One region of the Anoxynatronum sibiricum genome, then DNA from elsewhere that is predicted to be linked to it. Evidence: predicted binding sites of a transcription regulator. Region 1 holds the regulator's gene; the other holds the start of a gene.
What was found. The regulator HrcA, encoded in region 1, represses chaperone genes, less so after heat shock. The targets are predictions, from matches to a motif close to TGTTAGCACTCNNNNNNNNNGAGTGCTAACA.
Positions count from the first base shown of each region.

Region 2: groES (co-chaperone GroES) is a predicted target of HrcA. The motif match lies at 2,407-2,437, and genes of this name have one in related genera.

Region 1 is NZ_JBCITM010000003.1:207,874-212,309, forward strand. Features, by position in the region: gene lepA (translation elongation factor 4) at 1-610, shown strand, start outside; gene hemW (radical SAM family heme chaperone HemW) at 675-1,832, shown strand; gene hrcA (heat-inducible transcriptional repressor HrcA) at 1,937-2,962, shown strand; gene grpE (nucleotide exchange factor GrpE) at 3,123-3,722, shown strand; gene dnaK (molecular chaperone DnaK) at 3,796-4,436, shown strand, end outside.
Region 2 is NZ_JBCITM010000022.1:63,928-68,363, reverse strand. Features, by position in the region: partial or broken gene AAIG11_RS15580 (hypothetical protein) at 1-243, opposite strand, end outside; gene groL (chaperonin GroEL) at 371-2,017, opposite strand; gene groES (co-chaperone GroES) at 2,068-2,352, opposite strand; gene AAIG11_RS15565 (methyl-accepting chemotaxis protein) at 2,679-4,214, opposite strand; gene AAIG11_RS15560 (DUF554 domain-containing protein) at 4,246-4,436, opposite strand, start outside.

The DNA of each region.
Region 1 (4,436 bases):
AATCCGACTTATTGAAGAACCCATTGTCAAAGCAAGCATTATGGTGCTGAATGAGTATGTAGGGTCTGTCATGGAGCTTTGTCAGGAACGCCGGGGAATGATGAAGGAAATGACCTATTTGGACCAGACAAGGGTGAATATTAATTACGAACTTCCCTTGAATGAAGTGATTTATGACTTTTTTGATGCGCTGAAATCCCGAACCCGCGGTTATGGATCCCTTGATTACGAAATGCTGGGGTATCGGGAATCACAGCTAGTCAAGCTGGATATTCTCATTAACGGAGAACAGGTGGATGCCCTTTCCTTTATTGTACACACGAGCAAAGCCTACGAACGGGGACGGCTCATGTGTGAAAAACTGAAGGATGAAATTCCGCGACACCAGTTCGCGGTTCCCATCCAGGCATCCATCGGGCAAAAAATCATTGCACGTGAAACGGTCAAAGCGTTACGCAAGGATGTGCTTGCAAAATGTTACGGTGGTGACATCTCTCGCAAAAAGAAACTGCTGGAAAAGCAAAAAGAAGGCAAGAAGCGCATGCGACAAGTGGGCAATGTTGAAGTGCCTCAGAAAGCCTTTATGTCAGTGCTCAAGCTGGATAGTTAAAGTGACTGCCGGCAAATGCGATTATTTCAGCAGTTATCCATTTCATGAAAAGTAGGTTTTGAAAATGTTGAGCAATCAACACTCTTTAAGCGTTTACATTCACATACCATTCTGTCGTCAAAAATGCCATTACTGTGATTTTTTATCATGGCCCAACCGCATTGAAGATCTTGACACATATGTGGAAGCACTGTTGGCAGAAGTAGATCTTTACCGGGGTCGACTGGCTGAAAGGCCGGTCGCCACGGTTTTTTTTGGTGGCGGCACACCTTCGCTGCTGACAGGCGTTCATACCAGTCGTATTCTGGAGAAACTGGCATCAGCGGGAAGCCTCACAAAAGATGCAGAAATCACCATGGAAGCAAATCCGGAGCAGTTGACCCTGGGTCAGTTGAAAGCTTATCGTCAGGCGGGAGTTAACCGCCTCAGTCTGGGTCTTCAAAGCACGCATGATCCGCTCCTTGCTTTTCTGGGGCGCAGGCACACTGCTGCCGACTTCTACCGGGTGGTGGAGCTTGCATGCCAGGCAGGGTTTGTCAATATGAACGCAGATTTGATCTTTGGAATTCCGGGTCAGCAATTGGAACAGTGGCAGGAATCACTGGAGACATTGGAAGCAATGAAGATATCTCATTTATCATGTTACGGCCTTACGTTTGAGCCCGGCACACCCCTTCATCGCCAGAGAGACTCAGGGACAGTATGTGCAGCAGACGAAGACTTGGAATACGCCATGTTTCGTTGGGGGATTGAGTGGTTGCAGCAGAAGGGATATCAGCATTATGAGATTTCCAATTATGCCCTTCCCGGGAAATCTTGTCTTCATAATATCACTTATTGGGAAAACAGAGAATATCTGGGCTTTGGAGCAGGTGCCCACGGTTTCTTGTCGGGCGAAAGAACTGCCAATAGTCAACAAATGGAAAGCTATGTCGCAGCAATCTACCAGGGTGAATTTCCTTACATGAGCTGCGAGAAGATCGGGCTGGCAGAGTCGGTGAGTGAAACCATGTTTTTAGGGCTGCGCATGCGGCGCGGGATTTCTGAGACAGTTTTTGAAAGTCGTTACGGGCGGTCGATGGCATCCTTTTTCGAAAAGGAGATAACTGAACTGATGCAACGGGGATTGTTGGAGCAACAATCAGGGTTTTTGCGATTGACTGAAAAGGGAATTGATTTATCGAACCTTGTATTTGAAAAACTGCTGGTGTCTTCCGGATAATTCCTGCGGAGAATGCTTGACAAAATTTCTGTGAAATGGTATTTTGATATCAAGAATTAGCACTCACCAAAGCAGAGTGCTAACAAAATAGGGTGATCATGATGATGTTAAATGATCGGAAACTCATGATCTTGCAGGCTATTGTCCGTGACTATATTGAGTCAGCAGAGCCTGTGGGGTCACGCAGTTTGTCAAAAAAATATGATCTGGGTATCAGCCCGGCAACGATTCGCAATGAGATGGCCGACTTGGAAGAGCTAGGCTATATTTTGCAGCCGCATACTTCTGCCGGAAGAGTGCCTTCTGACAAAGGCTATCGGCTTTATGTAGACCAACTGATGGAAATTAAGCAAACTGCCGACAAAAATCGGGTCAAAATCAAAACAGAGTTGCTGCGCCAGTATAATGAACTGGAACAGCTGCTGCAGTATACTTCCCGGCTGTTGTCTGAGTTCACAAGTTACACATCCATCGTGTTGGCGCCTCAGGTGAAAAAAAGCCGGTTGAAACAGATCAAGCTGACCCGAATTGATGACGCTCATTTATTGGCTATTTTTGTTACCAATACCGGGCTTATCCAAAATCCGGTATTTCGTGTGCCGCCAAATCTGACAGGAGATGACTTGGAAAAGATTGCCAATTTCCTGAACCAGAAGTTTGCCGGGATGCCGCTGGAAGAAATAGAAACCCAGTTAGTTCAAACACTTCAAACAGAACTGGCCCAGTTCCATTCAACGGTTCATGACATCATGCCTGAAATGTTCCGTGCGTTGGAACAAATGAGTGACATCAGCCTTTATCTCAGTGGAACAACTAATATTTTCAATTTTCCGGAGTTCAGTGACCTCACCAGAGCAAAAGATTTTCTAACATTGATGGAAGAAAAACAGGTGATTAGCCGCATGATTACTGATCCGGGAGGCGGCCAGCTTAAAATAACCATTGGCAGTGAGAATCAGGTGCAGCGCGCCAGGGAGTGCAGTATTGTCAGCGCCACCTATCAGGTTGATGATCAGACGCTGGGCTGGTTAGGCGTCATCGGCCCGACACGCATGGACTATGGACATGTTATTGATGTGTTAGATCAAATGAGCCGTTTGATGAGTCAGGCATTAAAAGATAAATCCTGATGAAAGTACGGTTTCCAAAATAAAGGGGGTGCGGAGCGGTTGCTTTGCACTCTACTTATGCAGTTGGTCAGTTGCCAGTTCAAAAGAATTCAAGTCAATTTGGAAAGATGAGAATACAGTTGAATAGTGAATATTATATTGAGAAGGCGGGTGTCATGCAGTGAAGAAAAAAGAACAGAACCAAGCGCAAGAACAATCTGAGCGAGCAGAACCGGACGCTTCAATGCAGGATAAGAGTGGTTCAGAAGAAGTTGATCCACTAAGTCCAAGTTCAACAGAGCCCGAAGCTCAAGCAAATGAAGAAACACCGCAACTGGAACGAATCGAATCACTTGAAACAGCCCTGCAGGAATCAGAGGATCGCCTTCTTCGGCTACAGGCAGAGTTTCTTAATTTTAAAAGGCGGGTGGAGAAGGAAAAAGCAGAGTTGCACAGTTTTGGTTGTGAAAACCTGGCCAAAGATCTGTTGCCGGTGCTGGACAACTTTGAAAGGGCACTGGAATCCGTTCAAGAGACAGACCCGCAGATTTATAAAGGAATTGAAATGATTCACCATCAAATGATTGAAGCCCTTAAGAAGCATGACATTAAAGAGATTGAAGCGTTGGGGCAGCCTTTCGATATGCATGAACATCATGCGGTGATGACTGAAGAAACCACTGAAGAGGAACAAAAGAACAACGTAGCGCTGGTGATGCAAAAAGGATACAGAATGAAATCCAGAGTACTGCGTCCCAGCATGGTCAAAGTGTATCAGTAAAATGAGCCACATATTAATCAATTTTCATCAATAGTAACCATATGATTCGTTTGATAAAAGGAGGAAACAATCAATGAGCAAAGTCATCGGTATTGATTTGGGAACCACCAACTCGTGTGTCGCGGTATTGGAAGGCGGCGAACCGGTTGTCATCACCAACTCTGAAGGAAATCGTACCACTCCATCTGTTGTTGCTTTTGGCAAAGAGGGAGAACGCATCATTGGAGAACCAGCCAAGCGTCAGGCAGTCACCAACTCAGAAAAAACCATCATGTCCATTAAACGACATATGGGATCAGACCACAAAGTGTCAGCTGACGGAAAAGACTATACACCACAGGACATTTCTGCCATGATCCTGCAAAAATTGAAAGCTGATGCAGAAAGCTATCTCGGAGAAACTGTGAAGGATGCAGTTATTACTGTACCTGCCTATTTCACCGATAGTCAGCGTCAAGCCACCAAGGACGCAGGCCGTATTGCCGGTCTGAATGTCATGCGCATTATCAACGAGCCTACAGCTGCTTCCCTGGCCTATGGGCTGGATAAGACAGACCAACAGCAAAAAATTCTGGTTTACGACTTGGGCGGCGGTACTTTCGACGTATCGATTCTTGAGCTGGGAGACGGTGTTTTTGAAGTGCTGGCCACCAATGGTAACAATCATCTCGGTGGAGATGACTTCGATGAGGTTCTCATCGAACACATTGCAGA
Region 2 (4,436 bases), on a different contig from region 1:
GTGTTGCTTGGTGTTGCTTGGTGTTGCTTGGTGTTGCTTGGTGTTGCTTGGTGTTGCTTGGTGTTGCTTGGTGTTGCCTGGTGTTGCTTGGTGTTGCCTGGTACAGTGGGATACTCCTTTGTGCAGCACCTCAACGTCTTTTTTGAGAGGATTCGAGGAAGGAGTCATCTTCCTTAAGTTCATTATAGCAAATGAGCGAATTTTTTGCAAGTTTTTTATTGTTTTTCCATCGATTTTTTTCAATGAATCAAACCCCTTGTAAGCACTGTTGTTCCATATAAAAACCAGGGCGAAATGTCACCGCCCTGGTTTCCATAATGTATTATGCTTTGCGGGTAATGATGTGCTGTAAAGTGCTTAAGCTTTACAATTACATCATGCCCATGCCGCCGCCCATGCCACCCATGCCGCCCATGCCGCCTGGGGCACCAGCAGCGTCTTTTTCAGGCAGGTCGACCACAGCACTTTCGGTGGTCAACAACATTGCAGAAATGGAACCTGCATTCTGAAGGGCACTTCTGGTCACTTTTTTAGGATCAACAATGCCTGCTTCAATCATGTTCACGTATTTTTCATTCAGTGCGTCAAAGCCGATGTTTTTATCGGAATTCATTACTTTTTCAACAATCACCGATCCTTCGAGGCCAGCATTTTCTGCAATTTGGCGCAGAGGTTCTTCCAGCGCACGACGAACAATGGCCGCACCGGTTTTTTCATCCCCAGCCATGCCTTTCAGCAATTCTTCAATGGCAGGAATCACGTTCACCAGGGCAGTTCCGCCACCGGCAACAATGCCTTCTTCAACAGCAGCACGTGTAGCATTCAAAGCGTCTTCAATGCGCAGCTTGCGCTCTTTCAGTTCAGTTTCGGTGGCTGCACCAACCTGAATTACTGCAACACCGCCGGAAAGCTTGGCCAGTCGTTCCTGCAGTTTTTCACGATCGAAGTCTGAAGTGGTGTCTTCAATCTGTTTTTTGATTTGCGCAATGCGGTCATGAATGGTCTTCTGGTCGCCAGTGCCTTCCACGATGGTGGTGTTGTCTTTGTCCACTTTAATGGTGCGGGCGCGCCCCAACATGTCAATAGTTGCTGTTTTCAGCTCGTAACCCAGTTCTTCGGAAATCACTTTGCCGCCAGTGAGAATAGCGATGTCTTCCAGCATGGCTTTTCTTCTGTCACCAAAGCCAGGTGCTTTCACAGCAACGCATTCGAAGGTACCGCGCAGTTTGTTCACCACCAGAGTGGCCAGGGCTTCGCCTTCAATGTCTTCTGCAATGATTAACAGCTTGCGACCCTGTTGAACGATTTGTTCCAGCAATGGTAAGAGGTCCTGCACATTGGAGATTTTCTTATCGGTGATGAGAACGAAAGCCTCACTCAGAACTGCTTCCATTTTTTCTGCATCAGTTACCATGTAGGGTGACAGGTATCCACGATCAAACTGCATTCCTTCCACCAGTTCCAGTGTGGTTCCCATGGATTTGGATTCTTCAACAGTGATGACACCGTCTTTGCCCACTTTATCCATGGCATCAGCAATCAGATTGCCGATTTCTTCATCGCTGGCTGAGATGGCTCCTACCTGTGCAATGGCAGATTTACTTTCCACAGGCAGGGCAATTTTGCCCAGTTCGTCAACAGCAGTTTCAACCGCTTTGTAGATGCCTTTTTTAAGAATCATGGGATTTGCACCGGCAGCCACATTTTTCATACCTTCACGAATGATGGCCTGAGCCAGCAGTGTGGCAGTGGTGGTACCGTCACCGGCCACGTCGTTAGTCTTCGTGGCAACTTCTTTCACCAGTTGAGCCCCCATGTTTTCAAAGGGATCTTCCAGTTCAATCTCCCGGGCAATGGTGACACCATCGTTGGTGATGAGGGGTGAGCCGAACTTCTTATCGATGACGACGTTGCGTCCTTTTGGTCCAAGGGTGATTTTAACAGTGTTCGCCAGTTGATTGACACCACTTTCCAGTGCGCGTCTGGCGTCTTCTTTAAATTTAATGTCTTTAGCCATAATTCTAATTCCCTCCTTAGTAATTTACAAGTTACCGGTATTCAGAAAATCTATTCTACAATCGCCAAGACGTCATTTTGACGTAAAATAGTTACTTCTTCGCCATCCAGTTTAACTTCAGTGCCGGAGTATTTGGAGAAAATCACTTTGTCTCCGACTTTCAGCTCCATTTTCACTTCTTTACCGTCCACCATGCCGCCAGGACCTACTGCCAGCACTTCAGCCATTTGCGGTTGTTCTTTGGCTGTTCCAGGAAGAACGATACCGCTTTTTGTTTTTTCCTCTGCCTCCAACTTCTTGATCACAACTCGATCGCCCAATGGTTTAATGTTCATACCTTCTTTTGCCTCCTTTTTCATTTCTCTATGGTTTTTCATTGTTCACCGATTTGTTAGCACTCACCTTGATCGAGTGCTAACACACTTATCATATAGAAAAGAAAAATGGCTTGCAAACCCTATTTGAAAACGATATTAGCCTTTATATTCGATTTGAGCAATTTATATGCCTATTACTCTCTATTTCTTCTTATTATTCGTTATTACTCTCGTTTGCACTTCGCTATTGCTTCAGGAATACTTCAAAGAAAAAGAGCCCGCTGAACGAGCTCTCAGATCTTCTGTTTATTTGAAGAATGTCATCAAATTCATTTTGTAAATATCTAAAGGTCCATTTGAATATGGAATTTAGGAATATCCCTCATGGCAAGCGAGGCCTGCACAATGCCTTTTGCATCACTGCGAGACACACCAGCAAACTTGTAGTATTCATTATCCAAGTCTCGTGGCTGCATTTTTTGTATCACTTGATGCTTGGGATCTTTCAGGATTTTAAGGAAATCGAAGGCCTGAGAAGCCGGATCATCGGGAAACTGAAACCCAATAGCCGCTTTGTCAGAGCTGGCAACAATGGTAGCCGTTTCATCAGTGACGTAGAAATCGGCAGCTCCAGTTTTGCGGGCAAATGCATTGAGATCAACCTGCTGCAAGCTCTTCATCTTGATCTCATCTGCCAGACGCTGGCTGTATCGCACCAGACAGCGACCCAGCATTTCGTCGAACTGACCGCCAAACTCGCCCAGTCCATGGCTGATGTCATACAGTTCATCTGCCTTCCGTGTGCTTTTTTCAATGTAGGCATTCTGTTGTTCCATCATGCCGTTGATCTGTTCCAGTGTGCTCATGGTATCACGAGAGAAAGCCGCGACTTTTTCAATGTGTGTGGCCAACTGTTCGGTGGCCTCCGACTGTTCACCGGTGACTGTGCTGATATGCCCAATGGCCTCAAGAATTTCCTCCATCGCTTTCATGATCTCCGTCAGCTTTCCTCTGGCTTCACGACCCACCTGCTGCCCTTCATGTCCCTGCAAAACACCAGACTCCATGAGACCATGGGTGGCATTCATCTGCCCCATGATCCCTTCGACCACACGACTGATCTCAGAGGAAGCGCCAGCACTTTCGTCTGCCAGTTTTCCAATTTCCTGGGCGACAATGGTGAAGCCACGGCCGGCTTCCCCGGCCCGTGCCGCCTCGATGGAAGCATTCAGGGAGAGTAAGTTAATCTGCTCTGCAATCTTGTTGATTTTTACCGACATCCCAGTGATGTTGTTCATCATTTGATCAAGCTTTTTCAGTTCATCGCCGGTACCTTCCAGTTTTTGACCAATTTCATCCATCACTCGGATCGCTTTTTCAATGGCTTCCCCGCCGACATCCACCACTTCCCTGGTTTTAACGGTGCGTTCCTGCACCTGTCGACCAGCCGCGGCAATTTCCGCGCTGCCGCTGGAAAGCTCTTCAGAGATGGAAGCTGCTTCCATGATGTCATTGCTCACCTGATAGGCATCCGCCGAAAAGTCACTGATTTTCTGGGACAGCTGTGAAATTTCCTTTAAACTGGCATGGGAATCCTCATTGAGTTCCTGGGTAAGCCGGCTGATGATACTGGAGGATCGCACAATCTGATAAACCCAGTTCTTCAGCATCTGGTGCAATGCTCCCAGTGGCTTGAGAATGATTTGGTCTCCCGCACCATATCCGGTGGTGTCCATCTCTTTCAGCACATTCCCCCGGCTGTACTCTTCCAGCACCTTACCCACATTTTGGCGAAGCTTACTCCCTTTTCCGGCAACTGTTAAATAGCACAGCACAAACCCCACTGCGACTCCCGCGACAACTCCCATCAATATCTGCATGCGATCAACCTCCCTTTCTTACTAAAAGACATTAGAATAATGTTTGCAAGAATTGGACCAACTTCGTTAAAAAAGGTTCAACCACAGGGTAAAATAGTGGGACAAAAACGGCCGGCAACATATTTCCGACAGGGATTCGTTTAATTTCAAGAATATTAACGGCAATACCCACAATCAAAAGACCCCCAATGGCTGACATTTCCAGAATCACAGCGTCCACCA